DNA from 4 places in the Nonomuraea sp. NPDC050733 genome. Region 4 is predicted to be linked to each of the others. Evidence: riboswitches for the same ligand, from Rfam matches in the RefSeq annotation. Region 4 holds a riboswitch; each other region holds the start of a gene.
The links. A riboswitch is a leader RNA that binds a small molecule or an ion and turns the genes downstream of it on or off. The one in region 4 is predicted to bind cyclic di-AMP.
Positions count from the first base shown of each region.

Region 1 (7,348 bases), on a different contig from region 4:
CGAACACCATCGTCGGCCGCAGCATCGGCACCGTGATCCGCCAGAACTGCGTGCGCGCCGACGCACCGTCGATGGAGGCGGCCTCGTACAGGTCGCGCGGGATCGTCTGCATCGCGGCCAGCAGGATGATCGCGTTGTAGCCCGTCCAGCGCCAGTCGACCATCGTGGCGATCGCGATCCAGGAGGACCACTTCTCGTTCTGCCAGATGATCGGATCGACGCCGAACCAGGACAGGATCCAGTTGAAGACCCCGTAGTCGCGGCTGTAGAGCTGGCTGAAGATCACGGCCACGGCGACCACGGAGGTGATGAGCGGCAGCAGCACGCCGAGGCGCAGCAGCAGCCGGCCGCGCAGCCTCTTGTTGAGGGCGTTGGCCAGCAGCAGCGCCAGCACGAGCTGGGGCACGGTGGCCAGCACGAACATGCCGAGCGTGTTGACGACGGCGTTCCAGAAGGCGGCGTCGGTGATCAGCTCGCCGTAGTTGGCCAGGCCGTTGAACTCCGTGTCGCCGGCCAGCTCCCAGTCGTGCAGCGAGACCCAGAGCGTGTAGCCGAGCGGGAAGATGCCGAAGACGGCGAACAGCAGGTAGTAGGGCGACACCAGAACGTACGGCGTGCCCTTGAGGTCGAAGCGGGCCATCCGCCGGGAGGGGGCCGACCGCCTGCCCGGCGCCCGCCGGGCGGGCGGCGGCGCGAGTTGGATAGTCATGGAAGCCTTTCGAGCCGGGGCGGGGAGGGGTGGCGCCCGCAGAGGGGAAGGGGCGCCACCCGGTCCTGGGGGACGGGGGTCAGCCCGCCGCCTTCACACCCGCCGCGACGAACTTCGACCAGGCCTCGTCGTACTTGATCGCGCCCTGGTCCATGCCCTCGATGACCTTCTCGACCGCGGTCTTCACCTGGGCGTGCTTCTCACCGAAGAACACCGGCTGGAGGTTCTTCACCGAGTCGCTGAAGATCTGGCCGGTCGGCGCGTCGTTGAAGTAGGCGTTCTTCAGGCCCGCCACCTCGGGGTCCTGCTGCGCGGGCAGCGAGCTCGGGAACGCGCCGGCCTCCTTGAAGGCCGCGACGTGGCCCTCCTTGCCGGTGAGGTAGTTCACGACCTCGGCGGCCTCCTTGGGGTGCTTGCTCTGCTTGGGCACCGCGAGCCAGGAGCCGCCCCAGTTGCCCGTGCCGCCCGGCACCGCCGCGACGTCCCAGTTGCCCTTGTTGGACTCGCCGGCCTTGCCCTCGATCACGCCGAGCATCCACGACGGGCAGCCCATGGTGGCGAAGCCGCCGCCCTTGATGGCCTTGTCCCACGCCGGGCTCCACGCCTGCAGCTTGGCGGTCATGCCGGCCTTGCTGAAGGTGGTCACCCAGTCGAAGGAGGTCTTGACGGCCGGGTTGGACTCGATGACGAGCTGGTTGTTCTTGTCGAAGTAGGAGAGGTTGCCGTTCTTCGGCGCCTCCTGGAAGAGGATGACGTTGTAGATCGTGTTGGGGCCGTCCATGAACTTCGCGCCCGTCTTGGCGGCCTCGAACTTCTTGCCGGTCTCCAGGAACGCGTTCCAGTCCGGCCAGAGCTTGCCGACCTCCTCGCGGTCGGTGGGCAGACCGGCCTTCTTGAACAGGTCCTTGCGGTAGCACATGGTCATGCCGCCCATGTCCGTGCCCAGCGCGAACAGCTTGCCGTCCGCGTTGAGGCCCGCCTCCCACTTGGCCGCCGGGAAGTCCGCCTTGCGGCTTTCCAGGCCGTACTGGCCGAGGTCGGCGAAGAACTGCGGACGGGCCGCCATGAGGCCCATCGCGCCCTCGTCGATGCCGACCACGTCTCCTGCGCCTGCCCCCGCCTGGAGACGCTGGAGGAGCTGCGGCAGGTACACGTCCTCGAACCGGTCGGTGAGGTTCGTGTACTTGATCTGGATGTTCGGGTGCTCGGCGTTCCACTTCTTGACGGCCTCGTCGTAGCCGAAGTTCTCGCCGCCGCCGAAGGTGTGCACGTTGATCGTGACCGGCTCCGCCGCCGCGCTGCTCTGCGAGCCCGCCGGGGTGGCGCCGCCACCGCCGCTGCTGCACGCCGCGATGGCCAGCAGCGCCGTCATCGCGGCTCCGGTCACGACGAAGCGCTTGTGGTTCTTCATTCGGAACCCCTCTGGGTGGTGAATGTGGGAGGTGCATCGCGACGTGAGGCCGCGATGGGAAGGTCTTGGGAGCGCTCCCACAAAGAGTGCCCTCATGGCGTGGGGGCCGTCAACGGCCCGCAACGCAACCGTTACCTCAGGCCGGATTTGGCGCCGTGAAAGCGGATTCAAGGCCGCAAACAGCGCGAAAAGGTCGCTGGGAGCGCTCCCATACCATCTGTCCCGTTAACGCCACAGGAACGGACAACCCGCTGAAGGCCGGGGCGGGACGAGGGGTGTCAGGCGTACGAGAGACCTGCCCGGAACGCGAGCGAGCGCGCGCCGGGGGAAGGCGCGCGCTCGCTCCCTCTGGGGAGAGGTGGGGGAGTGGTAGGGGGACCGGGTCAGCCGGCGTAGTTCGGGTAGCCGTAGCCGACGACCTGGGAGGTCGGCCGGACGCGCTGCTCGACGCGGCCGTTGCCGGTGTTGCCCTCGATCGTGGAGATCGTGCCGTTGCCGTTGTCCTTGACGACGAACCCGACGTGGTTGATGTCGTCCAGGCTCTTGCTGCCGCTCCAGGAGAAGAAGACGACGGCGCCGGGCTTGGGCGCGCTGCCCCAGCGGTGGTTCTGGGCGAACCAGCGGGCGTGGGCGACGGTGTAGGCGTCCCAGCCGACCTGCGGGCGGGCGCCGGTCTGCTCGCCGACCCAGGAGACGAACATCGAGCACCAGGCGGCGTTGAGGTAGGCCTGCGGCGAGCCGCCGTCACGCTTGACGGTCTCCAGCGCGCGCTGCGACTTCGCGTACCACTGCTGGAACTTGGTGCCGCCGCCGTAGGCGTTCTCGGAGGTGCCGACCTGCGCGCGGGCCACGTCGAGGACCTTCTGCGCGGTCACGTTGACCCGGCCGTACTGCGAGCCGGACGCGGCTTGGCTGTTGGCGGCCTGGCTGTTGACGCTCTGGCTGGTGGACGAGTTGGATGCCGGCCCCACGTGCTCGGGGGTGTCCGCGTTGGCCGGCGCGACGGCGCCGAAGGCGGCCGAGGCGATGATGGTCGCGCCGAGGGTGGCGCGGATCGTTCCGGGCGTGAGGGCACGGAGGAGACGGTGCTTGGCCATCGAGAAGGGATGCTCCTTGCTTCCATGCCGCTTACCGGGTTAGCTGACGGGTTCGGGCGTGGAAGCTGCCCTACGGCACAAGGAAGTGCCGATTCACCCCAAGAGAAGTGGGTCCCCGGTTCCGCGCTCAGGCGGATTCAGCGGTCACAGGGGGGTCCTGTGATGATCTGTGCGATAGGCCGGCAACGAACGGGCAAACCGGACGTAAGCCGACGAACAGGATTTAAGGTAATACATCCGGCAAGAGGATTACAAGTGGATAAATGCCCAGCTAGGAGAGCTGGGAGCGTGCCTCCTCCAGAAGCCCCATCATGGCAAGGCTTTCGTCCAGTGGCATGATCTCGCTTTCGGTCCGTCCCTCGGCCAGGGCGTCCCGTACCTCGCGCAGCTCACCCGCGTATCCGTTGTCGGCCGGGTCGAGGTCGTGGACCTCCGTCGCCATCGACGCTCCGCTGAGCACGACCCGGTTCGGGGCCCAGAACGGCGCCTGGATCTCGGCCCGCATCCCCGTGCCCACCACGTACGCGCTGTTGGGGAACGAGGCGAGCAGCGAGGACTCCACCAGCGCCCGCCTCCCGCCGGGATAGACCAGCACGCCGCCCGCCTCCGCGTCCACGCCCGACGGCGCCAGGCAGCCCGTCATCCGCACCTCCGACGGCGCCCCGAGCAGCAGCTGGGCCAGCCCGAACGGGTAGATCCCGAGGTCGAGCAGGGCCCCGCCACCCAGCTCCGGAGCCCACAGCCGGTGCGCCGGATCGAACGGCAAAGCGAAGCCAAAACTGGCCTGCACCGAGCGGATCTCGCCGAAGCGCGGGTCGGCGGCCACCCGCCGGATGAGCGGGTTGAACCGCATCCACATCGCTTCCATCAGGAAGACCCCGGCCTCGCGGGCCAGGCGCACCATGCGCTCGGCGTCGGCGAGCGAGGCGGCCAGCGGCTTCTCGCACAGCACGGCCTTGCCCGCCGCGATGGCCGCCTCGGCCACCGCCAGGTGCTGGGCGTGGGGCGTGGCCACGTACACGGCGTCGACGGCCGGGTCGGCGCACAGCTCCGCGTAGGAGCCGTACGCCGACTCGGCGCCGAGCTCCGCGGCCAGCGCGTCGGCGCGGTCCAGGTCACGCGAGCCGACGGCCGCCACCCGCATGCCGGGCTCCGCGGCGATGACCGCGCCCACGGTCCGTGCGATACCGCCTGTCGCCGCGATGCCCCATGCGAGATCCCTCATGGCGAGGGATCATAGCTTTTTTACCCAAATGTGGCGGGATCGGGCCCAAGGCGGCGATTGGCGTTGAGTGCCCCGATAGCCGCCAGGTCCTCGTCGTCCAGGACGAAGTCGAACACGTCGATGTTCTCCCGGATGCGGGAGGGCGTGACCGACTTGGGGATCGTCACGTTGCCGAGCTGGATGTGCCAGCGCAGCACGACCTGCGCCGGGGTGCGCCCGTGCTTGGCGGCCAGCGTCTGGAACGCCGGCTCCTCCAGCAGGCCCCGGCCCTGGCCGAGCGGGCTCCACGCCTCGGTGAGGATGCCGTTGGCCTCGTGGAAGGCCCGCAGTTCGTGCTGCTGGAGCCACGGGTGCAGCTCGATCTGGTTGATCGACGGCGTGACCCCGGTCTCGTCCATGAGCCGGGTGAGCGCCTCCACCGTGAAGTTGGACACACCGATGGCCCGGGCCCGCCCGTCGCGGTGCGCCTTCTCCAACGCCCGCCAGGCACCCACGTAGGCGTCCTGCTTCAGCACGGGCCAGTGGATGAGATAGAGGTCGACGTGGTCCAGGCCGAGCCGCGCCAGGCTCTCGTCCAGGGCCCGCTCGGCGCGGTGGTGGTCGTCGTTCCACAGCTTCGTGGTGACGAACACCTCCTCGCGCGGCAGACCGGAGGCGCGCACCGCCCGGCCCACGCCCTCCTCGTTGCCGTAGATCCTGGCGGTGTCGACGTGCCGGTAACCGGCCTCCAAAGCGGTCGTCACGGCCCGCTCGGCCTCGTCGGCGGGTACTTGCCAGACGCCGAACCCGAGCTGGGGGATCGAGACGCCGTCACTGGTGAGATTGAGCGAATTCATGGCCTCCATTAGAACCAAGGTGGACACCATCGCCTGCACAGGGTCGGGGGCAATGGCGTCAGCGACTGGTTCGCCCTCCGATCTCACCATGGGTTTTCTGCTCTCCACGGCAAGAGGGCGAGTGGTGCTGTCATGATGATCGTGAGACTGGCCGACCGCGCCGGCAGCGCGAGTGCCGGGCGGGGGTGATGGCCGTGCGCAGGACGTACAAGTTCCTGCTGCGGCCGACCGTTCGTCAGCAGATCGCGCTGGTGGCGTGCCTCGAGGACCACCGCCAGTTGTACAACGGCGCGTTGGAGCATCGGCGTACGGCCTACCGCAAGGCGGGCGTGAGCGTCCGGTACGGTGATCAGTCGGCGGATCTGAAGCACATTCGCGCCGATGACGCGGAGGGGCAGGGCCGGTGGTCGTTCTCCTCCCAGCAGGCCACTCTGCGCCGGTTGGACAACGCCTTCAAGACGTTCTTCGCCCGTGTCAGAGCCGGGCGCACGCCAGGGTTCCCGCGGTTCAAGGGGCGCGGTCGGTTCGACACGGTGACCTGGCCCAAGGACGGCGACGGCTGCCGGTGGGATTCCCAGCCCGAGCACCCTTCGGCGGCATTCGCCCGCCTGCAAGGGATCGGGCATGTACGCGTCCACCAGCACCGCCCGATACGGGGCCGGGTGAAGACGATCAGCGTGAAGCGGGAGGGTGCCCGCTGGTTCCTGATCATGTCGTGTGACGATGTGCCGGCGGAGTCGCTCCCCTCCACGGGAGCGGTCGCCGGCGTGGACCTCGGTGTGGCCTGGCTGGTGACGACCTCCGACGGCGCCCATGTGGCCAACGCGCGCAACCTGGCCTCCTCCGCCCGACGACTGGCGGCGGCGCAGCGGGCTCCGGCCCGGACACAGCGGGGGAGCGGACGCCGCCGCAAGGTCGTGGCCCGCGTGGCCGCGCTGTATGCCACGATGCGGCGTCAGCGCCTGGACGGCGCGCACAAGACCGCGCTCGCTCTGGTCCGCGCCTATGACGTGATCGTGCACGAGGATCTGCGGATCGCCGCCATGACCCGCTCGGCGTCCGGCACGCTCGACGCCCCCGGCCGTAATGTCGCGGCCAAGTCGGGCCTGAACCGCAGCATCTTGGACGCGGGTTGGGGGTGTTGCTGACGATCCTGTCGCACAAGGCTGAAAGCGCCGGTCGCACACTGATCGCGGTCAACCCCGCCAACACCTCCCGCGCATGCGCCGCATGTGGGCATTGCGCGAAGGAGAACCGCGTCAGCCAAGCTGTGTTCCGATGTACGGCGTGCGGGCATGCCGCACACGCCGACGTGAACGCGGCCGTCAACATCCTCAGGGCAGGGCTTGCCCTTCGCGACGCCGCGGAAGCGGCTTAGCGAGAAGCCGGTCCCTTCAGGGAGCGGAGGAGTCACTGTTCATGCGGCGTTCCCCGAGCCGTCAGGGGGCCGGATTACGGTGAGCGCGTCGTGCGGTCGCAGACGACCCGGAGCGAAGCCGGCATCAGCCCGGAGTGGGGAGAGCAGGGGTGGCGGAGCGGGCGTCGGCCTGGGTGGAGTCACCCCTCCAGATGCTCTGCGCCGTCGAGGCGCACCACGCCGGCCTGCTCGGCCCCGCCACCGACGTCGTGCCCCGCGCCGGGCAGCGCGCGCTGAAGGCCACCCGCCGCGAGCTGCGCCGCCTGTCGCTGCCCGAGGGCCTGGAGCTGGCCGAGCCGTCCGAGGAGCTGCCGCGGCGGATGAACGCCGCCGGCGACGCCTTCTCCGGCAAGGTGCAGCTGCGCTGGCTCACCTCCCGTCCCGGCCGGCTGGTCGTCGTGGACGACGGGCTGGCCACGCTCCGGCTGCTGGAGCTGCTGGCGGCGGGTCCGTACCGTCCGCTGCTGCGGGCCCGCGCCCAGCCGGGACGGCTGCGCGCCGTGCTGGGGCTGGCCGCCGCGCTCAGGCTGCGCGCCGGCCGGGTGACCGTCTTCACCGCCCTGCCGGTCACCGAGGAGCTCGAACAGTCGGTCCGCGACGCCGGGTTCGACCTCGTACGCCATGACTTCGCCTGGCTGCGCTCCCAGCCGCCC
Region 1 is NZ_JBFAHO010000001.1:283,101-290,448, reverse strand. It holds gene AB0H64_RS01320 (sugar ABC transporter permease) at 1-709, opposite strand, end outside; gene AB0H64_RS01315 (ABC transporter substrate-binding protein) at 789-2,120, opposite strand; gene AB0H64_RS01310 (CHAP domain-containing protein) at 2,504-3,217, opposite strand; cyclic di-AMP (ydaO/yuaA leader) riboswitch at 3,231-3,370, opposite strand; gene AB0H64_RS01305 (Gfo/Idh/MocA family oxidoreductase) at 3,489-4,442, opposite strand; gene AB0H64_RS01300 (aldo/keto reductase) at 4,463-5,278, opposite strand; gene AB0H64_RS01295 (transposase) at 5,473-6,426, shown strand; gene AB0H64_RS01290 (transposase) at 6,417-6,656, shown strand; gene AB0H64_RS01285 (hypothetical protein) at 6,806-7,348, shown strand, end outside.
Region 1: linked by a shared signal. The riboswitch ahead of AB0H64_RS01310 (CHAP domain-containing protein) and the one ahead of AB0H64_RS04740 (C40 family peptidase) in region 4 are both predicted to bind cyclic di-AMP.

Region 2 (7,348 bases), on a different contig from region 4:
AAGTCACCGCGGTAGCGCGAGCCGGCGACCAGGGCGCCGAGGTCAAGCGTGTAGAGCTGCTTGTCCTTCAGCGTCTCGGGCACCTCGCCCCTGACGATCTTCTGCGACAGGCCCTCGACGACGGCGGTCTTGCCGACGCCGGGCTCGCCGATGAGAACGGGGTTGTTCTTGGTCCTCCGGGAGAGGACCTGCATGACCCGCTCGATCTCCTTCTCGCGGCCGATGACCGGATCCAGCTTGCCCTCGCGGGCGGCCTGGGTCAGGTTGCGGCCGAACTGGTCGAGCACCAGGGAGGTCGACGGGGCCGACTCCTGCGGGCCGCCCGCGGCGGCCGGCTCCTTGCCCTGGTAGCCGTGGAGCAACTGGATGACCTGCTGCCTGACACGGTTGAGATCGGCTCCAAGCTTGACCAGCACCTGAGCCGCCACACCCTCACCCTCGCGGATGAGCCCGAGCAGGATGTGCTCGGTGCCGATGTAGTTGTGGCCCAGCTGCAGAGCCTCACGGAGCGACAGCTCAAGAACCTTCTTGGCCCGCGGGGTGAACGGAATGTGCCCCGACGGAGCCGACTGGCCCTGGCCGATGATCTCCTCGACCTGCTGGCGCACTCCTTCAAGGCTGATGCCGAGGCTCTCCAGAGCCTTGGCGGCTACGCCTTCTCCTTCGTGGATCAAACCAAGAAGAATGTGCTCAGTGCCGATGTAGTTGTGGTTGAGCATCCTGGCTTCTTCTTGCGCCAGGACGACAACCCGCCTCGCTCGGTCGGTGAACCTCTCGAACATCTCGTCGCTCCTCACAGAGCGGTCAGTCAGGCCGGTTTAGTCCGGTCCCGTCATCCCGCATGCTAGCCCTGGCTCGGCGAACCGTGCCCACTGCCGCTGACACGCTCTATAGCAGAGACGTTCCCCGAGAGCAGGGCGTTCACCCTCTATCCAACTACCGTTCGGGGGTGACATGTTCCCGATACGCCGCAAGCGAACGATGTTTAGGGGGCTCGGGGAAGCGACTCCAATTCGCCGCTCCTGCAGGGGATGGATCCGCGTGGACGGTCGTCCGATCACCTTGTCATCGGACGCCGCCGGACGCCGTGTGGTAACCGGCCCGGGAGTGGCGCCCGCCCGCACATGACGTGAGCCGTGTCCGAAACCCCTGCGTCAACATCCTACGTGCCGCGTCAAAGGGCGGCCAATCGTTCATGAACGGGCCCGCCTGCGGTGAAATCCATGGTCTGGTCAGCCCGGTTACCAGTGGCCTGGAGACCGCCCGCCGGGCCTGTCACCAGGCGGCCGGGCCGGCGGGCCGGATTTGCGCGGGAGGACGGCCCGTCGGATGGGACGGGCCACGGCGAAGAAACAGCGTCCGGAGAGCGCCCGGGCAAAAGGGCTTGCGCCTGCGGCATTCGGCGACGGGAAGGAGAACGGGCGTCAGGCCCCAAATACCGGCTCACCCGGCGATACCAAGATCCATAAGGGCGCCAGACGTCCAGTATTTGAGAGGCGCATAAATGATCATGCGCTTATGGCGTTCGCCGGGGTCCTGGGCGAGCGCCATAAGCGCATGGTCCGCGTCGCTCAGTGGGCCCGCTCGTACTGCTCGACGACGGTGGAGGCGATACGGCCACGCTCACTGACCGGCAGGCCATGGGCCTTCGCCCACTGACGGATCTCCGAGCTCTTCTCGCGGCTCATCGCCCGCTGGCCGCCGCGCCCGCGCCGCCGCGTCGACACGGCGCCTGACCGGCGAGCGTGCTGAACGAAAGGCGAGAGGGCGTCCCGGAGCTTCTTGGCGTTCAGGTCGCTGAGGTCAATCTCATAGGAGGAGCCGTCAATGGCGAAGCTGACCGTCTCATTGGCCTCGCCCCCATCGAGGTCATCGATGAGAATCTCCTGGATCTGCTTGGCCATCTACGCAATCCTTTCCCGGAGCATTGTTTCATTCGCTGGCCCAAACATATACCCGGAAAGGCGCTAAGACAATTCAGCGGTGCGGAGATTCGGCTGACTGGCCGCTCAGCGTGGATCAGTTGCCGTTCTCGGCCTCATCCGGCCGGTTTGACCTGCGCCCGGCCGCCTCCCACCGCACCAACTTCACGACGCCAAAGATGAAGGCGCCGCCGACCACCACCGGGGGGATGAGCGCCGACAATACGTCTGTAACGGCTTGCATTCGTCCTCGCCTCCACAGCGGACGGGGGTTTCAGAGGGCTCCCTTTATGCACCACGGGCGCGGGAGCATGAGCGGGCCTCATGCCGCTCTAGGTCAACAGGCATCCGCTCACGACCATAGCGGCACGCGAGCGCTCCACGCCTGACAGGACCACCGACATCGGGCCGCCCTGGTTGCCCCATAGCCTAATGCCAGTCTCTCCAGGCTCCTTACCGGATCAAGCGAAAATTTTGCTGAATGGCATCGCCGCAGGTACGCATGCCTCAACGAAGATCTTTGACGACGAGCGTTCCGGCCAGTCGGTCATGCGGCCCACGCTGCAGTGGCTTGTCGATCAAGATGAGCATCCCCACGGCGAACACGTAGATTCCGCCCAGCAGATTGACCAGCGGAATACCCATCAGCATGACCGGGCCGGGATACACCAGGGCACGTTTCAGCAGTGCCGCCCGAGGAAGGCCGGGCGGCGCCACCCGAATCTTCATGATCGCTTTGCCGAACGTGCGGCCGGCGCCGGAAAGAGCCGCCCACTCATAGGCGGTATATCCCAGCCCGGCCAGGAACCAGGCCGCCGCCCCGGGCGGGCGACCGGCCGTCGCCTCGGACACGCCGACAGTTCGGAAGGCGGCCCATAGGACGATGAACAGAATGTAATAGAACACCCCGAACACGAGGCCCTCAATGAGGCGCGCGGCAAGTCGTTCCCACCATTCAGCGGGCGTCCCGCCCGGCCGCGTACCCGCCATAACCCACCTCGGCTCGGCGCCGAACCCGTGGCTTCATATTGGCACGGCCCGGCTGCGCACGTACCCGGGTACAAAACAGAGGCCGGCACGGAGCCGGCCTCTGCTGCTGTTGGCGATTACTTGATCTTGACCACCACGGTGCCGGCCACCTTGTCGGCGAACGTCTGCTGCAGCGGCTTGTCCCAGAGCTGCGACGCGCCGTTGACGGCCACCAGGAGCCAGCCGATGAACGACGCGAGCGGAACGAAGGCCAGGATCGCGAAGGCGTAGCCGCCCCACGTCACGCCGGCCCGCTTGAGCGCGACGTCGGTGGGCAGGCCGGCCGACGGCACGGGGCCGCCGACAGGAGCGATCTTGATGCCCATGACCATCTTGCCGAGGGTCTGGGCCCTCATCTTGGTCATGAGGAGCTCGTAGCCGACGTACAGGGCGGTCAGGACAATGCCGACCAGGACCCCGACCATCGTCCCGCTGAACATGCCGGACGAGCTGCCGCTGGACCAGTCGTAGGTGGCCACGAAGATCGCCGTGAAGATCCCCGAGATGATCAGGCCGATCACGAAGAAGATCACCCAGTCGATGAGCCGGGCCACCAGCCGCTGCCACCACTCCGCGAGCGGCGCCGGGGCGCCCGGAGGCTGCACGCCCACCGGCTGACCGTATCCCGGCTGACCGTAGCCGGGCTGGCCGTACTGCTGCCCCGGGCCGTAGCCCTGCTGCGGCTGACCGTACGCCGGCTCACCGTAACCGGGCTGGCCGTAGCCCTGCTGACCGTAGCCCTGCTGGGGCTGGCCGTAGCCGGGCTGCGACTGGCCCTGGGGCCCGTAGCCCTGCTGCGGCTGGCCGTAGCCGGGCTGCGAAGGCGGCTGCTGGCCGTACTGCTGCTGGCCGGGCTGGCTGTAGCCCTGCTGCTGGTAGCCCTGCTGCGGCGGGGGCGCGTAGCCGGGCTGGCCGTACTGCTGGCCCGAGGGCGGCTGCTGGCCGTACTGCTGCTGCCCGTAGTCGGGCTGCGAGGGCTGCTGCTGGCCGTACTGCTGCTGGCCGGGCTGCCCATAGCCCTGCTGGGGCTGGCCGTAGCCCTGCTGGGGCTGGCCGTAGCCGGGCTGCGACTGACCCTGGGGTCCGTAGCCCTGCTGCTGCTGCCCGTAACCGGGCTGGGACTGGCCCTGCTGCCCGTAGCCCTGCTGGCCGTACTGCTGCTGGCCGGGCTGGCCGGGCTGGCCGTAGCCCTGCTGTTGGTAGCCGGGCTGGCCGTAGTCCTCGGCGCGGTAACCCACCACCGTCGCGTCGGGGTCGGCCTCACCGTGGGGGCGGTTGGGAGTGTGTTGTCCGTACTCGGGATTCCCGGCAGCGTTCTCGCCGGATTCGTCCTGTGGATACGGCGGCTGTCCGGTGCTCACCGTGTCACCTCGCTTCGAGAGTGCATGTAGCACATGTCAGGACACATGCCTGTGCTGCCCAACGTATCGACATAGGTATCAACAATCACCTTTCTCGGCGGTCAAGGTCGGCGTCACCGGATGTCAGATGGAGCAGCATGCGGGTGTTGCCCAGGGTGTTGGGCTTGACGTGCTCAAGGTCGAGGAACTCCGCCACACCCTCGTCGTACGAGGCCAGCAGCTCGGCGTAGACCTCCGGGGAGACCGGGGTGCCCTGGATCGGCCGGAACCCGTGGCGGGCGAAGAAGTCGACCTCGAACGTCAGGCAGAACACCCGGCTGAGCCCGAGATCCCGCGCCGTGCGGATCAGCGTGGAGACGATGCGATGGCCGATGCCCAGCCCGCGGAAGGCCGGGTCCACGGCGACCGTGCGGATCTCGGCCAGATCCTCCCAGAGCACATGGAGGGCGCCGCAGCCGACGACCTGGCCGCCGCGCTCGGCGACCCAGAACTCCTGCACGTCCTCGTACAGGGTGACCGTGGCCTTCTCCAGGAGGCGAGGACCGGCACCGGCGTAGGTGTCGACCAGGCGCCTGATCGTCCTGACATCCGACGTGCGGGCGCGGCGCACCACGAGCTCGGTGTCAGTCACGGTGACTTCGGCGACCTGTTCCATGGGCATCCAGAGTACAGATCCCATTACGGCTCGTACCAAAATCCGCCCTGCCTACGGCATCCGACATGTCACTTCCGTGCACTCCCCTCGGGCAACGTACTGCTCAAGCCATGGCAAAGTAGGCATAAAGACGGACCGGCATCGGGTGACGCGTCGTCCACTCGTGACCCTTCGGTAGCGATACCTCTACAGAGTTGGCAGTTCTGGTTGAGCACGAACCCGAGGTGCACTAATGTCCAGCGACGATGTCACCCGCGCGACCCCCGCGCGGAGACGCGCCCAATCCCCGCAGGGGGAGCCGGGGACCCGCCGGTGGCGAGCTCTCAGTGCCACCACATGGGGTGAATCCGAGCATCACGCTCGGTAGGGCTGCTCCGGCCCGAACCCGTCAGCTAACCCGGTAGGCGTCGAAGAGAGGAGCTGGTCGGTGGAGCGCACGCGCCGTCGCGAAAGGACGAGAGCGGGCCTGGATGCCCGCCCTCCGAAACAGGCGCTCCTGCGCCGTTTCGCCGTCCTGAGCGCCGCCGTCGTGGCGCTGGCGTTCGCGGTCCCGGCCGGGCCCGCCGCCGCCGACCCCGAGCCCTCCCTGAAGGAGCTGTCCAAGCGGGTCGAGGCGATGCACACCGAGATCGAGACCCTCAGCGAGCAGTACAACGGCTCGCGGGAGAAGCTCAAGACCGCCCGCAAGACCGCCGAGCAGGCCAAGAAGGTCCTGGCGACCAGCCAGGCCGACCTCGACGCCAAGCGCGCCAGGACGAGGCTGCTGGCCCAGCAGGAGTACATGACCGGCGGCTTCAGCCGCGCCATCGCCCTGATGGACGACGGCGACCCCAGCGCGTTCCTCAACCGGGCCGCCACCACCTACGCGCTGGCGCAGGAGTCCGGCGACGAGGTCAACCAGGTCGTCAAGGCCATGGAGACGGCCAAGCAGGCCCAGTCCGAGGCGAAGGCCCACATCGACGAGGTGGAGAAGCTCGTCACCGACCTCGACACGAAGCGCGACAAGATCGTGAAGCTGGTCGCCAAGGTGGAGAGCAACCTGTTCAGGCGGGCGATCGGCGAGGCGGGCCGTCCGGGCACGCCGGCCGTCCGCGTCGCCCTGCCGATCTCGGGCGCCGGCAAGGCCGCCGAGGCGGCCAGGTGGGCGCTCACCCAGCAGCTCAAGCCGTACGTCTGGGGTGCCGAGGGGCCGAGCTCGTACGACTGCTCCGGCCTCGTCATGGCCGCCTACCAGCGGGTCGGCATCTCGCTGCCCCACTACACCGGCAGCCAGTGGACCGCCGGCCGGCACATCTCCAAGGAGGAGCTGCGGCCGGGCGACCTGGTCTTCTTCTACAGCGACCTGCACCACGTCGGCATCTACATCGGCGGCGGCATGATGGTCCACGCGCCGCGCACGGGGGACGTCGTCAGGGTGACGTCCCTGGCCCGCAGGCCGTTCGTGGGCGCCGTCCGCGTCGCCGACTGAGACTTTCGCGGGCCGCTCAGATGAGCTGCCGGCGGGCGGCCCAGGCCACGGCCTCGATGGCCGTGGCGACCCCGATGCGGTCGCAGATGCCGCGCAGCCGGCGGCGCACGGTGCGCCCGCTGATGTCGAGGCGCCTGCCCACCCGATCGACGGTGACTCCCCTGGCAAGCTCCGCCAGCAAGGCTAGATCGGCGTGGCTAAGCTCAACCTGATCGGTGAGCACATCCATCGGGAGCCCTCCCCCCAACAGCAGTCTCGGAGTCGTCGTCGGCCCGTGCAAAGCTGTTCGCTCCGCAGACGTTAAACGCATACGGGAAAGGCCGTCAAGCGCGATAACCGTGGCACTTGACGGCCGTCATTGACTTGATCCGTCGTATATGGGGGACTCGGCGGATGTCGGCACTTCGGGGCACGCTGCGCGATCACAGCGGCCCTTACAGGCCCTCACCGGGAATCTTGACGCGGGCGCCCGCCGGCGCATTTAGTCCGGCACGATCCCGCAATTGCGCATGACCCGTTCTCAGGGCCCTTGGCCGTGCCGCCACGGGTGCGGCGGCACGGCCCGGGGCTCAGTGGGTCGGCTTGACGAGCGGGAAGAGGATCGTCTCGCGGATGTTCTTGCCGGTGAACGCCATGATCATCCGGTCGATGCCGGCGCCCATGCCGCCGGTGGGCGGCATCGCGTACTCCAGGGCCTGCAGGAAGTCCTCGTCGAGCTGCATGGCCTCCGGGTCGCCGCCCGCCGCCAGCAGCGACTGCTCGACCAGGCGGCGGCGCTGCTCGATCGGGTCGATCAACTCGGAGTAGGCGGTGCCCAGCTCCGTGCCGAACCCGATGAGGTCCCACTTCTCCGTCAGCAGCGGGTTGTCGCGGTGCTGGCGGGTCAGCGGCGAGGTCTCCAGCGGGTAGTCCA
Region 2 is NZ_JBFAHO010000004.1:338,809-346,156, reverse strand. It holds gene AB0H64_RS11250 (ATP-dependent Clp protease ATP-binding subunit) at 1-782, opposite strand, end outside; gene AB0H64_RS11245 (Lsr2 family protein) at 1,572-1,904, opposite strand; gene AB0H64_RS11240 (RDD family protein) at 2,430-2,912, opposite strand; gene AB0H64_RS11235 (RDD family protein) at 3,029-4,312, opposite strand; gene AB0H64_RS11230 (amino-acid N-acetyltransferase) at 4,398-4,967, opposite strand; cyclic di-AMP (ydaO/yuaA leader) riboswitch at 5,234-5,389, shown strand; gene AB0H64_RS11225 (NlpC/P60 family protein) at 5,395-6,435, shown strand; gene AB0H64_RS11220 (LuxR C-terminal-related transcriptional regulator) at 6,452-6,664, opposite strand; gene lysX (bifunctional lysylphosphatidylglycerol synthetase/lysine--tRNA ligase LysX) at 7,005-7,348, opposite strand, start outside.
Region 2: linked by a shared signal. The riboswitch ahead of AB0H64_RS11225 (NlpC/P60 family protein) and the one ahead of AB0H64_RS04740 (C40 family peptidase) in region 4 are both predicted to bind cyclic di-AMP.

Region 3 (7,348 bases), on a different contig from region 4:
CGGTCCGGCTGGAGGCGGCGTTACGGTGCGCGCGTGCAGCCCAGTGGCTCCGGTGTGAAGCCACGCCGCGGCTTCGTTCTCGCCAGGCCTCCACCACCTCGCCAGTGGCGGCCTGGGCTGGAACGGCGGCGGCCAGCAGGCTGAAGGAGACGCCTGCGGCAGCGACGGCGATGGACGCGAGGCGAGATTTCATGGGGGACTCCTTTGCGTTTGTGGCGTGGGCGGGACGGTCGCGATTCATGACCTTCAGGGCAGTCCCAGCCGATCACAAAAAGTGATCGAACAACTACTAATAGCAGTGATTCTCGTTGGCCGATGCCGGCGTCTGGAGCGGCGCGCCACCGTACGCCGCGGCGACCGCGCCATCCCCGCCGCCCGGCTGGAGAAGCCGTTCACCGACGACCGTCGCGCTCGCGAGGGGACCGACCAAATGGGAGACACAGGGCCGGCCGGTTAACCGCTGCCCCGGGTCAGCGTCGGCATCGGAGCTTTCGGAAGAACTTCGGGGAGGTCAGCGGAGCCGGCGGCGTGCTGCGGGGTCGGGTTCGGCGGTGACGCGCGCGGAGGTCTCCTCGCTGAGGCGGACGTAACGGCCGAGGCTGGACAGGTGCCGGTGGCGGGACTTGGCCTGCAGCTCCAGGGCGGTGCGGCCGGCGGCGGCCAGGTGGGTCAGCGCGCTGTGCCGGAGCTGGTGCAGGCGCGGGCGCGCCGGAACGCGCGCCCGCAGCCGCCGACATCTGCCCCATCACCGGCCGCGGCCGCCTGTCCTACCCGCGCGCCGAGCCGGCCAGGAGGTCCTGACGCTGGGCCCAAGTGGTGAAGGAGACCAGAGCCGACAGGGGCCGGTTCCAGGTCGCCGCGGCCGCATCGTCCCAGTGGGCCATGGTAGCGGCGTAGTGGTCGCAGTCGAGGTCGGCGACCGGGTGGTGCGGGCCGGTGACGGCGGCCAGGCGGGCCAGGGTGCGGACGCGGCTGCGGCGGGTGGCGGATGCCGCCGATGCGCCGGAGTGAGCGGCGGTGCGCCACCTCTTCCCTGTACAGCCTTCCGGATTGACATTGCTAGCTATTTCAGTCATGTTTGAAATTACTAGCTATCTTGTAGGGAGCGAGCCATGGAACATGTGACCTTCAACAGCCTCGGCACCCGCTGCGCGGGGGATCTCTACCTGCCCGAGACGAGCGACCCGGTCCCCGGGCTGGTGCTCGGGCACAGCGGGGTGATGGTCAAAGAGGCGCTGGCGTTCTTCGCGCCGCACTTCGTCAAGGCCGGCTTCGCGGTGCTGGCCATCGACTACCGCACGGTCGGCTCCAGCGAAGGCGAGCCGCGCGGCCTGGACTACCCGCAGCGGCAGGTGGAGGACTTCCGCAGCGCCGTGTCCTACCTGCAGACCCGCCCCGAAGTGCAGCCGGAGCGGATCGGGGTGTGGGGGGTGAGCATCGGCGGCTCGGTGGCGGCCCAGGCCGCAGTGCTCGATCGGCGCATCAAGTGCGTCGTGGTGCAGAGTCCGAGCGTGTGGAACGGCTGGCGGTACCTGGAACGCCTCCTGGGCCGCGCCGGTGTCCACGCGCTGCGCGACCAACTGCAGCAGGACTGGCAGCGGCGCTACGAAGGCGGGCAGAGCGCTCGCGTGCCGCACCTGACGCTGGAGGGCGACAGCGTGAAGGACACCCCGGACATGTCGACCCGCCTGTTTCCTGCCTACCGCAACGAGAAGACGCTCGACTCGGCCGAGCACCTGCTCACCTTCGCCCCGGAGAACCTCATCCACCGGCTCGCGCCGACACCGCTGCTGATGATCGCCAATGGCGGCTGGGACCCGTACCACGTGCTCGAGGAGGCGCAGAGCGCCTTCGCCAAGGCGGGCGAGCCCAAGCGGCTCGCGGTGCTGCCCTACGACGTGCTCGGCCTCTACACCGGCCCGGGCCTGGAAGAGGCGATGGCGCTCGCGATCGACTGGTTCGACCTCTACCTGCGCAGGACCCGGCTCGCGGACATCACCCCGACACCCACCTACGAGTCGGTGGCCGCCATGAAACAGTGAACCGGCGCACGATCAACAACGGAGGACGCGACGATGAGCACTGAGGAACAGCAGGACCGGCTGCTCCGCTGGGTGGAACGGGTGGCGGCCTTCTGCGTCGAGGAGTGGGGGCTGCCGCCCATCACCGGACGCATCCTCGGCTGGCTCATGATCTGCGATCCGGCCGAGCAGTCAGCCGGCCAGATCGCGGACGTGATCCAGGCCAGCCGGGCCTCGCTCACCTCGAACATGCGCTTTCTCACGGCCATCGGCCTGGTCAAGAAGGTGAGAAGGCCCGGGGATCGCGTCTCCTACTACCGCATTGAAGACGACGCCTGGCAGAAGGTCATCCAGCGCAAGCTCGAAAGCCTGAGCGCGTTCGGCGAGATCGCTGACGAAGGGGTCGACATCGCGGGCGGCGAGGGGCACCGCACCGAGCGCATCAAGGCCGCCCACGACTCCCTGACGTGGCTGCAGAACCTCGCGGCCCGTCATCCGCTACGCCGTTAAGGAACCCCCATGCACCGCTGGCAACCCAAGCTCGGGCTGATCCAGGAAACGCTGCTGCTCACTCTTCACGCCAGAGCCCTGGACGCCGGGCAGCCCAGCCCGATCCTCGGCGATACGCTCTCCGCCGACCTGGCCGGCAGAATCGATTACGACTTCGGCAAGCTGAAGGTCAAGCCCAACCTCGTCCTCACCACGGCACTGCGCGCCAAGAAGCTCGACGGCGTCGTCCGCGCCTACATCGCCGCTCATCCCGGATGCGTGGTGCTCGACCTGGGCTGCGGCCTGGACACCAGGATGTTCCGCTGTGATCCCCCGCCCGGCGTCGACTGGTACGACATCGACTTCCCGGAAGTGGTGGACCTGCGATCCGAATGTCTGCCCGGCCGTTCCCACCTGGTCGGAGCCGACCTCACCGGCTCGGACTGGCTCACAGCCGTCCCCGGTGACCGGCCGGCGATGATCGTCGCCGAGGGGCTGCTCCCCTTCATGCCCGGCGACTCCTTCCAGACGATGACCCGCGCGCTGGCCGGCCATTTCCCATCGGGCGAGCTCGCGCTGAACGGCTACACCCGCTTCGCCGCCTGGGCCATGAAGTACCACCCGACCATCAAGGCACTCGGCATCACAGCCGCCCAGGGCTTCGACGACCCACGCGAACCAGAGTCCTGGCACGCCGGCCTCGAACTCATCGAGGAGCAGATCCTCACCCGCGCACCGGAAATAGCCCGGTTCCCGCAACCCCTGCGCGCGCTGACCCGTCTCACCGCCCGCAGCACGGCCTTGTCCCGGCAAGGAGCACGCATTCTCCGCTACCGGTTCTGAGCCCGTGCGGGCGGCGGTGGCGACAAGCGACGTTCCTTCAGGTTGTGGACCCGCCGCCGAAGGCGCTGGGGTGATGGAACGGAAATGTGCGCGAGTGCGCCCGCCCAACGAGATCGCGCGCTATCAGTGACCTGGACGGACGGGCCTGGCGTACGTTGCCGTTCGCGCCCACTCCGACGGCCGGAGCTGCAGGGGGCCGTTACTTGTGCGGCCGCTGCTTCCCGCCGGCTGTTCCCAGCGGCTTGGGTCCGTTCAGCAGCGGTGGAGATGTGCAGGCCGAGGAGCTTGCTGACGACAACGGCGGGCAGCTGCGAGGCGAGGTCCATCAGCGCGGTGCTGCGTCCGGGGCGGCTGTGCGCTCCGACCGTGTTCAGGAGGCGGTTCAGACTCGCAGGATGAATGTGCTTTCCGGCGTACTGGCCGGGGAAGAGCCAGCGGTGGCCGGATTCTCCGAGGACGGCCGGATGGTGGTCCGCGGTGGTCAGCTGGGCATCCTCACCGCGAGCCGGTACGGGGAGATGCCGGCCGGCCTGCGTCGTGACCACCTCGGCAGGACGGCGCTGTTCTACCTTGATGTGTCCTGGGGCGAGACGCTCCGCCGTCACCAGACGCGGCCTCAGCGTTCCCGATTCGGTCCCGACGAGATGCGGCAGTGGTACGTCGAGCGTGACGTGCGGTCGGGCGGTGGAAGCCGCGGTAGCGGGTCCGCGTCTGGGAGGGACGCGGGTGCCCGCGAGAGGGCCCTGAGGGCCGCTGAGCGCCGATCTCGGCTCCGCTGGAGCCAGGGGGCCCCGGGAGTTCCTCCCAGAGCGCGCGAAGACCCCGTCCCCAACCCGGGACGGGGTCTTCGTGCGTGCTCACAGGCCGGGACGTACCGCCCCCACGAACGACGACTTGCGCCATCCGCTGATCTTCTCGACGCGTACCGTCAGACCTGTCCGCGGCGAATGGACCATCTTGCCGTGGCCGACGTACATGCCCACGTGACCGAGCCCCCGGAAGAACATCAGGTCACCCGGCTGGAGGTTCTTCCAGGAGACCTTCTTCTTGACGCGTGCGAACTGGCTGTTCGTCACGCGGGGAATGCTCACGCCGGCCTTCTTCCAGGCGTACTGGACGAGACCGGAGCAGTCGAACGCGCCAGGGCCGGTGCCGCCGTAACGGTACGGGTCACCGATCTGCGCCTTGGCGACGGCGACGGCCGTACGGGCCTTCGCCTGCTGCCGGACGGCCTTGGAGGCCTTCGCCGTCTTGCCCGCGGCCGGCTTCACCGGCGCGGCGGCCGTGCCCGCCGAAGCCGTGGAAGGACCGGCCGTGGTGCTCGTCGTCCCTGCCGCCTGGGCCGCCGGAGCATGGAGGACCAGACCTCCGGCCGTCACGGTCATGGTGAGAGCGACGCCGCTCAGGGCGATTCGGGACAGACGGGGGTTGTGCGAGTGGGTAGACAGGATTTCTCCTTGGATCTTCCACGAACGCCTACCGGGTTAGCTGACGGATTCGGGCCTGGAAGTCGCCCTACGGCGCGTTACGCGCCGATTCACCCCTGATCCCGCTCGGGATCGCTGGGTCCCCGGCTCCGTGCCTCCTGGCTGCACGGACTCGGCAGGCCACCACCGCAACAAGTACGGATATCTACGGCGGCGACCGATGGATTGCTATCTCGTCCACATCGGTGGGACCGATGTTGGTTCGCGGCGCCATGGCTTGTTCGCCGCGACGCCAGAAGTTACGCCGAGAAGTCATGGCACGGCAAAGCACAGGTCAAGCTGTAAAGATCGCCATAAGGTGTCAGTAAGGTGACGACGCCCAGCTAGCCACCATGATTCGTTACGTAAATGTGACTCTGCTCACACTTGACGAATCAGGCGCCTGTCAGGACTCTTTCGTCACATTTGTCAGGTTTGTCCCCGGCATGACGGCAGGCCACGTGGCCATGAGCGGTCACTGATCGCTTCACTTCTTTACTGGCGTTCCCGTCACGAGAGGCGCGCGCGGCCGCTACACTGCCTCGCCACAGCGGGGCAGCGCCGTCGGTTCAGGGGTGAGGGACCCGCCGCGTGGCGCGCTACGGGCGGATGGCGCCGACGAGGGCGCCGCCGTACGAGGAGAGGGTGGCGACCTTGACGACGTCGCCCGTCTGCGGCGCGTGAACGATCTGGCCGTTGCCCGCGTAGATGCTTACGTGACCGAGTCCCGAGCTGAAGATGAGGTCCCCGGGCTGGAGCGCGTTCAGCGCCACCCTGCGCGAGGCACCCCACGCCCACTGCTGCCAGGTGGTGCGCGGCAGCGAGACGCCGGCCGCGCGCCACGACGCCTGCGTCAGCCCCGAGCAGTCCCAGCCGCCGGGGCCCGTGCCGCCGAACACGTACGGCTTGCCCACCTGCGAGTACGCGAACCTGAGCACGGCCGCCGCGTTGCCCGAGGCCGAACCGGTGTACTTGATGCCGGTGCTGTTCGGGTCGCCCGCCCGGTAGGCGCCGAGCCGGTCGAGGAGCTTCTTCTGCTGGGCGATGAGCTTGAGGACCTCGGCGCGTTCCTTGCGGACCGCGTCGCGCTCCTTGTCGGCGGCGGCCAGGGCCTCCTCGGCCTTGTCACGCTCGGCCTTGAGGCCGCGGTTCTCCCGGTCGAAGGCGGTGAGCTTGTCAGCGCGCTCGCGGGTCACCTGATCGGCCAGGGCGAGGCCGCCCAGGGTGTTCATGGGATCGTCGGAGCCGATCACGCCGGGCATGGAGGTGACGTCGCTGCCCAGCTTGTAGCTGTTGACGGCCATCGAGATCACCTGCTGGCGCAGGTCGGCCACGGTCGCGAGCTTGCGCTTGTAGCTATCGTTGAGCTTGGTGTAGGCGGACTGGGCCTTCTTGTGGTTCTCGGTCGCCGTGTTGTAGCGGTCGACGACCTTGTCGGCCTTGTCGTTGAGCTTGGCGAGCTTGGCCTTGGCCTGCTTGATCGTGGGCTTCGGCGCGGCCTGGGCTCCACCTGTCGGCGAAAGCAGCAGCCCGATCGCGAGACACGCGACCATCGGCACCCGGCCCAGACTCACAGCGTCGCCTCCAAGGGATCATACCTGGGGCGAAATAGTACAGAAGTTATGGCGTTGATCTCACCTAAACGCCAGATTCCTTATACCGTCGCTTTGCCATCCGGCGCTATGCCCGGACCGTGGCCTACGCGCGGCCCAGCCTGCGCAGAAGCAGTCCCGACGGTACGGGGCGGGCGCCCATCCTGCGGACGGATTCGGCCACCTCGCGGTCGGAGGACACCACGGCGATGGCCCGGCCGGGCGGCTCGGCGCGGACGAGCTGGCGGATGAGGTCGTCGGCGATCTCCCCCGGTGCGCTGAACAGCACGCGCACCCCGCGCGGCGCCACCACCTGGACCGGCGCGTTCAGCTCGGCCCCGTCGAAGACCACGGTTACCTCGACGCGGGTCTGCGCGACGAGCCCGCCGAGCCCGGTCATGAGCCGGTTGCGCTGGTCGGCCAGCGTGAGGGTGCCGTAGCCGGCCTTGGTCACGTTGTAGCCGTCGATGATCAGGTGCACCTGGGGCAGCCCGAGGAGCTGGTCGAGGAGCTGCGGGTCGTCGTCGGCCAGCGCGCGGGCCGGCACGCCGCGCACGCTGGGGCGCTCGCCGGTGACGGCCGCGACCGAGTCGGCGGGCCTGCTGATCATGGTGGGCAGGGCCAGCTCCCTGCGCAGCCCGGCGGAGGCGTCCTGGAGGGCGTCCAGCAGCACCCGGATACGCGCGTCCTCGATGCTGCGGCCCTCGCGGGCGGCCCGGCGCGAGGCTTCGAGCTGTTTCTCGGCGTCGGCCAGCCGCTCGCGCAACCGCCGCAGCTCGGCCTCTCCCGCGCTGCCCGCCGCCGAGGCCGCCGACCGCGCCTCCTCGGCGACCTGCTCCATCTCCTCGGCGCGCCGCTGCGCCTCCCTGGACTTCTCGCGGGCCTCGTGGAGGCGGCGGCGCAGGTCGGAGTTCTCCGTGCGGGCGGCCTTGAGCTG
Region 3 is NZ_JBFAHO010000014.1:149,709-157,056, forward strand. It holds gene AB0H64_RS23230 (hypothetical protein) at 768-1,076, opposite strand; gene AB0H64_RS23235 (alpha/beta fold hydrolase) at 1,113-2,042, shown strand; gene AB0H64_RS23240 (transcriptional regulator) at 2,076-2,531, shown strand; gene AB0H64_RS23245 (class I SAM-dependent methyltransferase) at 2,541-3,353, shown strand; gene AB0H64_RS23250 (C40 family peptidase) at 4,211-4,738, opposite strand; cyclic di-AMP (ydaO/yuaA leader) riboswitch at 4,812-4,968, opposite strand; gene AB0H64_RS23255 (NlpC/P60 family protein) at 5,419-6,393, opposite strand; gene AB0H64_RS23260 (NYN domain-containing protein) at 6,518-7,348, opposite strand, start outside.
Region 3: linked by a shared signal. The riboswitch ahead of AB0H64_RS23250 (C40 family peptidase) and the one ahead of AB0H64_RS04740 (C40 family peptidase) in region 4 are both predicted to bind cyclic di-AMP.

Region 4 (7,348 bases):
CGAGGCCGCGTGGACGATGTCGGCCAGCTCGTCGGGGAGCATGCCGCCGTTGGTGTCGCACAGGGCGACGACGTCGGCGCCGGCCTCGGCGGCGGTCCTGAGGACCTCCAGCGCGTAGGCGGGGTTGGACCGGTAGCCGTCGAAGAAGTGCTCGGCGTCGAGGAAGACCCTCTGGCCCTCCGCGCGAAGATGGGAGACCGTGTCGCGGATCATCGCGAGGTTCTCCTCAAGGGTCGTGCGGAGGGCCAGATCCACGTGCCGGTCGTGACTCTTGGCGACAAGGGTCACCACCGGCGCTCCGGATTCGCGCAGTGCGGCCACCAGTGGGTCGTCGGCTGCCTTCACACCGGCCCGGCGGGTCGCGCCGAACGCGGTGAGCTGCGCGTGCTTCAGGTCGAGCTCGGTCTGGGCCCGCCTGAAGAATTCCGTGTCCTTGGGGTTGGCGCCCGGCCATCCCCCTTCGATGAAGCCGACGCCCAGCCCGTCCAGATGGCGCGCGACGGCGAGCTTGTCGGCAACGGTGAGGTTGAGCCCCTCCTGCTGTGCGCCGTCACGCAGCGTCGTGTCATAGACGTGGAAGCGGTCGTCGGCCATGGTGTCGTCTCCCTGGAAAACAAAAAGACCCCTCACGGGCGTGAGAGGTCTGCGCGCTGGCTCGGTCCCTGCGTCAGCCAGCGCGCCTGCCGATAATGAGCAGACCGTAGAACATGGTGCCTAGGAGTCTGCCATACGGACTCACCATTCGGCACATCGATCTCACCTTGTGGACACAGGGAGTCACACGGTGACGCCCGAGCCTCCGGTGATGGCCGTCTCCAGGGCCCTGGGGTCGAACGCCTCGTCACCGAGCATCCGCCCGTCGAGCACGACCGTGGGCGTGCCCTCGAGACGGATCCTGGCGCTCTGCTTCAGGTGGTCCTCGGCGTACGTCTGGGAGGTGACGCACTGGTCCACCGACGCGCCGGCCTGGCGGGCGGCCTTGACCAGCTCCTCCAGCGTGAAGCCGGAGGCCTCGCCGTGCGGGGCGGGCTGCATGCCGTACAGCTCGTCGCGGAAGGCCAGCCAGCTGGCCTCGGGCACGCAGCGTGCCGCGGCGGCGGCCCGGATGGAGTTCGAGCGCATCGGCTCGTCCTGGAAGATCGTGATCGGGTGGTAGACGACCTTGACCTTGCCCTCGGCCGCCAGGCGCCGCATCGTGGCGTCCACCCGGGCGTGCAGCTCCTTGCAGACCGGGCAGTCGAAGTCCTCGTACAGGTCCAGCACCGGCGCCGTGGCACTGGTGTCGGCCAGCACCATGCTGCCGTCGGCCTGCCGCAGCAGCCGCACACCCGGCGACGGCCCGTCGCCGCCCCTCGTCTGGAACACCACGAGCGCGGCCAGCACCGCCAAGGCGGCCACCACGGCCGCCACCCTCTTCGTCATTCGTCCCGTCCCTCGATCCGGTCGCGGTGACCTTACCGGAATCACCTGTGAACGCCGCGAATCGGGCATCCCGGGAGACCGCTACACAGCGACGCGGCCCGCCGGGGAGGCGGGCCGCGTCGAGCCGCTACGAGGAGACACGGGGAGACATGGGGAGCGGGGGCTAGAGGACCTTGTGGATCCAGCCGTGCAGGTCGGGGCGGGCGCCGTACTGGATGCCGAGCAGCTCCTCGCGCACCCGCATGGTGACGGGGCCGGGGGTGCCGTCGGCGACCGTCCAGGAGCGGTCGGCGCCCTTGACGGAGCCGACCGGCGTGACGACCGCCGCCGTGCCGCAGGCGAACACCTCGCTGACCTCGCCCGACGCGCACCCCTCCTGCCACTCCTCGACGCTGACCAGGCGCTCCTCGGCCTCCAGGCCGAGGTCGTCGGCCAGCGCGAGGATCGAGTCGCGGGTGATGCCGGGGAGCAGGGTGCCGGTCAGGGAGGGAGTGACGAGCTTGCCGCCGATGACGAAGAACAGGTTCATCCCGCCCATCTCCTCGACGTACGCGTGCTGGGCCGCGTCGAGCCACACCACCTGGTCGCAGCCGTTCTCCACGGCCTGGCGCTGGGCGACGAACGCGGCGGCGTAGTTGCCGCCGCACTTGGCGAAGCCGGTGCCGCCGGGGGCCGCGCGGGTGTACTCGGTGGACAGCCACACCGAGACGGGCTTGACGCCGCCGGTGAAGTACGAGGCCGCCGGCGAGGCGATCACCATGTACCTGTAGGTGCGCGACGGGTAGTTGACGCCCAGCCCGACCTGGGTGGCGATGATGAAGGGCCGCAGGTAGAGGCTGTGCCCCTCAGTGGTCGGCACCCACTCGCGGTCGGCCTGCACGAGTTGCTCCAGCGACTCGACGAACGTCTCCTCGGGCAGCTCCGGCATCGCCATGCGCACCGCCGACTGGTTGAAGCGGGCCGCGTTGGCGTACGGGCGGAACGTCACGACCGAGCCGTTGATCTGCCGGTACGCCTTCAGCCCCTCGAACAGCTCCTGCGCGTAGTGGAAGACCGCCGTGGCCGGGTCGAGCGTGAGCGGCCCGTACGGCTGGAGCCGCGCGTCGTGCCAGCCCTCGCCCTCGGTGTACTCGATGGAGATCATGTGATCGGTGAAGGTTTGCCCGAAGCCCGGACTCGCCAGTACCTGCTCGCGCTCCGCCGCGGTGCGAGCGTGGTCGGATAGCTGCACGTCGAAGCTGAGCTTCTGAGCGATGGTCATGACGATGGTCCTTCTCTCTACGACTCGGTGATGTCGGCGGCACTGCGCGCCGGCAGTCCACGTACTTCCTATTGTCTCGCTATTTGGGATGGCAAGGGGTCACTGGGATGGTATGACCCTGAACATGCGAAAAGCGCCTGGTGGGTCCGGTTCGGACCGCCAGGCGCTTACGGAGCTGGGGCGGCCCTAGCCCGATACTCGCGCGGTGATGGCGTCGCCGATCTCGCTGGTCGTCCGGCTCGCCCCGCCGCTCACCCGCTCGATGATGTCGTCGGCGACGGCCTGCTCCACCTTGGCGGCCTCGGCGTGCAGGCCGAGGTGGTCGAGGAGCATGGCGACGGACAGGATCGTCGCGGTCGGGTCGGCCTTGCCCTGGCCCGCGATGTCGGGCGCGCTGCCGTGGACCGGCTCGAACATGCTGGGCGCGGTGCGGTCGGGGTTGATGTTGCCACTGGCGGCCAGGCCGATGCCGCCCGCGATCGCCGCGCCGAGGTCGGTGATGATGTCGCCGAAGAGGTTGTCGGTGACGATCACGTCGAACCGCTCGGGCTGCGTGACGAAGAACATGGAGGCCGCGTCGATGTGACTGTAGTCGGTCGTGACCTCGGGGAACTCCTCGGCCACCCGGTTGACCGTGCGCTGCCAGAGGTCTCCGGCATAGGTCAGCACGTTGGTCTTGTGGATGAGCGTGAGCTTCTTGCGCGGCCTTGACTGCGCCTTGGCGAAAGCGTAACGCACCACGCGCTCCACACCGTGGGCGGTGTTGAGCGACTCCTGGGTGGCGATCTCGTGCGGGGTGCCGCCGCGCATCACGCCGCCCGTGCCCGCGTACAGGCCCTCGGTGCCCTCGCGGATGACGATCATGTCGATGTCCTCGGCGCCGGCGCCGGCCAGCGGCGTCTCCACTCCCGGGTAGAGCTTGACCGGGCGCAGGTTGACGTAGTGGTCGAAGACGAAGCGCAGGCGCAGCAGCAGGTCGCGCTCCAGGATGCCCGGCGGCACGCTGGGGTCGCCGACGGCGCCGAGCAGGATCGCGTCGTAGCCGCGCAGCTCCTCCAGGACGGAGTCGGGCAGGGTCTCGCCCGTGCGGTGGTAGCGGGCGGCGCCGAGGTCGTAGTGGGTGGCCTCGATCTTCGTGCCGACGGCTTCGAGCACCTTGAGCCCTTCGGTCACGACCTCGGTGCCGATGCCGTCCCCAGGGATCACTGCCAGGCGAATGTCGCGCGAATCCATGGCCGTACCCTACCGGCTCGTCTCGGCTGCCGAACACACCATCTCACCTAGCGGACTATCCGTTTTGCCAGGTATTGCGGTCGTTTGACCGTTTCGTTAGAGTCCATCGAGCCGAATCCGCGCAGCAGCTGCGTGGAGCCGGGGACCCATTCCCCTTTTTGGGGCGAATCGGCAGGTCACCGCCGTAGGGCCACTTCCAGGCCCGAGCCCGTCAGCTAACCCGGTAGGCCGTATGGAAGGACCTTCGTGTCTCGCATCGCCATGCTCGCCGCCGTCGCGACCGCAGGGGTCGTGCTCGCCGCCCCGGCCAGCGCCTCCCTCGCCTCCTCCCAGCCGTCGCGGCAAAGCACCCCCCTTCCCCCCACCTCCTCTGGAACGTTCCAGAACGCGTCCTCCTCGCTGCCGGGCAGCGCCAAGGAGGAGACCACGACGGCCCGCCTGACCTCGCCCATCGTCACGTTGACCGCGGCGGACGTCCAAGCCGCCCGCGACAAGAAGACCTCTCTCCCCGCCTGGAAACAGGCACTCAAGTTCGCCCTCGACAAACGCGGCACCCCGTACGTGTGGGGCGGCACCACCCGCAAGGGCTACGACTGCTCCGGCCTGACGTTGAAGGCCTACCAGCACGCCGGCATCCAGCTCCCCCGCACCGCCGCACAGCAGTACCAGGCGTTCTCCCGGAAGATCTCCTGGAAGAACCTCAAGCCTGGCGACCTCGTCTTCTTCCACAACCTCGGGCACGTCGGGATGATCTCCAAGCCCGGGTACATGGTCCACTCCCCGCACACGGGTGACGTGGTCAAGGTGGAGCGCCTGTCGGCCTGGCGCCGCACCTCCTTCGTCGGCGCCGTCCGCCCCGACCCCAAGGGCGTCAAGGCGTGGGCCGCCATGAAGGCCGAGCGCAAGGCTCCCGCACCGGCCAACATCCCCGCGGCCACCATCCTGTGACACCCGTTCGGTGACACCTGTCCCGTGACCCACTGCCGGTGGGCCGGACGCGGCCGACGGTCGCGCCCGGCTCACCGGCATGACGGGGATCAGGCGTGGGTCAGCGGCGGGCCGGCCGCGTGCAGGAGGAGCGGGGGGAGGTCAGCGCTGGTCGGCGGCCTGCGGGGCCCCGCCGTTGTCGCGGCGGTCCAGCGCGGTCTGGACGGCCTCGGCCGCCTCGTCGTCGCGCTCCTCGGCGCCGTTCCAGGAGTACATCTCATACATGTGGTTCATCTCATTTCGCAGGGCGTCGTACAGACGGAAGTCGGATCCCGGCCGAGCATGAGCTCGCAGCACGGGGACACGGACCAGGCGATGGGGCTGACGGCCGACGCGACGCCACACCGCGGCGGGTCGCCGGCCTGCCCTAACAGGCCCCGCCGCGGCAGGTAATGAGTACGAGAACCTGGCGCATTGCTAGCAATGTACCTTCCGGCCTCCGGGCTGTCTCCTTGGACGTCCTAATATCTCGCATCGTGAGACAAAAACGACCGCCGCCGGACAGATGCTGTCCGGCGGCGGTCTTCGGGAGGGGGACGGCCCGTCAGCCGTCGAGGTCGACCGAGCGGCCGCTGTCCGCGCCGATCTCGGCGACGATCTGCTCGACCACGTCGGCCGGGATGGCCGTGTCGACGGTCAGCGCGATGAGCGCCTTGCCGCCCTTGACGTCCCGGGCCACCTGCATCGAGGCGATGTTGACGCCGTGCTCGCCGAGGAGTCGGCCGACGACGCCGACCACGCCGGGCCGGTCGGTGTAGGTGAAGAACGACAGGTGCTCGGTCGGCTCGATCTCCATCTCGTAGCCGTTGACCTCGACGATCTTCGTGATCTGCCGCGGGCCGGACAGCGTGCCGGACACGGAGACCTGCCGGCCGTCGGCCAGCACGCCACGCACGGTGATGACGTTGCGCCAGTCGGGGCTCTCGGAGCTGGTCACCAGCTCCACCGTGACACCGCGGTCCTTGGCGAGCAGCGGCGCGTTGACGTACGTCACGGAGTCCTCGACCACGTCGGTGAAGACGCCCTTGAGCGCGGCCAGCTCCAGCACCCGCACGTCCTGCGAGGCGATCTCGCCGCGCACCTCGACGTCGAGCTTGGTGGCCACCTCGCCCGCCAGGGCGGTGAAGACGCGGCCGAGCTTCTCGGCGAGCGGCAGGCCCGGCTTGACGTCCTCGGCGACGGCGCCGCCCTGGACGTTGACGGCGTCGGGCACGAACTCGCCGGCCAGCGCGAGCTTCACGCTGCGCGCCACCTGGGTGCCGGCCTTCTCCTGGGCCTCGTGCGTGGAGGCGCCGAGGTGCGGCGTCACGACGACCTGGTCGAGCTCGAACAGGGGGCTGTCGGTGCAGGGCTCCTTGGCGAAGACGTCGATGCCGGCGCCCGCCACGCGACCCTCCTTGATCGCGGTGTAGAGCGCCGCCTCGTCGACGATGCCACCGCGGGCCACGTTGACGATCCGCACCGAGGGCTTGACCTCGTGCAGCTCCTTGTCGCCGATGAGGCCGACGGTCTCCTTGGACTTGGGCAGGTGGACGGTGATGAAGTCGGCCTGCTTGAGCACCTCTTCGAGGCTGAGCAGCTTGACGCCCATCTGCGCGGCGCGGGCCGGCGGCAGGTAGGGGTCGTAGGCGATCAGCTCGACGCCGAACGGCTGGAGCCGCTGCGCCACGAGCTGCCCGATCTTGCCGAGGCCGAGGATGCCGACGACCTTCTCGTCGAGCTCGACACCGGTGTACTTGGACCGCTTCCACTCGCCGTTCTTCAGCGCGGCGTGGGCCTGGGCCGTGTTGCGGGCGCTGGCCAGGATGAGGGCGACGGTCTGCTCGGCGGCGCTGGTGATGTTGGAGGTGGGCGCGTTGACGACCATCACTCCGGCCTTGGTGGCCGCCTCGACGTCGACGTTGTCGAGGCCCACCCCGGCGCGGGCGACGACGCGCAGCTTGGGCGCGGCGGCGATCGCCTCGGCGTCCACCTGCGTGGCGGAGCGGACGATCAGCGCGTCCACGTCGGCGAGCGCGGGCAGCAGCTGCGAGCGGTCGGCGCCGTCGGTGTGGCGGACCTCGAAATCGGCGCCGAGCACGGCGAGGCCGGCCTCGGACAGCTCCTCTGCGACCAGGACGACGGGCTTTGTCACGGATGGATCCTTAAGGCGAGCGGCGGGCTAGGGGCACGTCGGCGAGCCCCTCGGAGTCCCACAGAGTGTATCCGCGCTTGTGAACGCGTTCACGAGGGACCCGGAATGTGAGACGGACGCCGCCCTACCCGCGGACGGCCAAAGTCATCCACGTCGCGTCCATCTTTGTCTTGATCGGGGGATTTCTTCGCCATTAGCCTGATAAGCCGTGGCCCACTACCTATGGTTCGTCATATGAGCATCGGGAATCCTGCGCTCGCCGACGTGCTCGTCCAGCATGGTGCCCCGCACCTCCTGCTCGCGGCCCTCGC
Region 4 is NZ_JBFAHO010000002.1:237,893-245,240, reverse strand. It holds gene cimA (citramalate synthase) at 1-594, opposite strand, end outside; gene AB0H64_RS04755 (thioredoxin domain-containing protein) at 778-1,422, opposite strand; gene AB0H64_RS04750 (branched-chain amino acid aminotransferase) at 1,586-2,683, opposite strand; gene AB0H64_RS04745 (3-isopropylmalate dehydrogenase) at 2,870-3,916, opposite strand; cyclic di-AMP (ydaO/yuaA leader) riboswitch at 4,016-4,161, shown strand; gene AB0H64_RS04740 (C40 family peptidase) at 4,163-4,864, shown strand; gene AB0H64_RS04735 (hypothetical protein) at 5,006-5,128, opposite strand; gene serA (phosphoglycerate dehydrogenase) at 5,448-7,037, opposite strand; gene AB0H64_RS04725 (hypothetical protein) at 7,272-7,348, shown strand, end outside.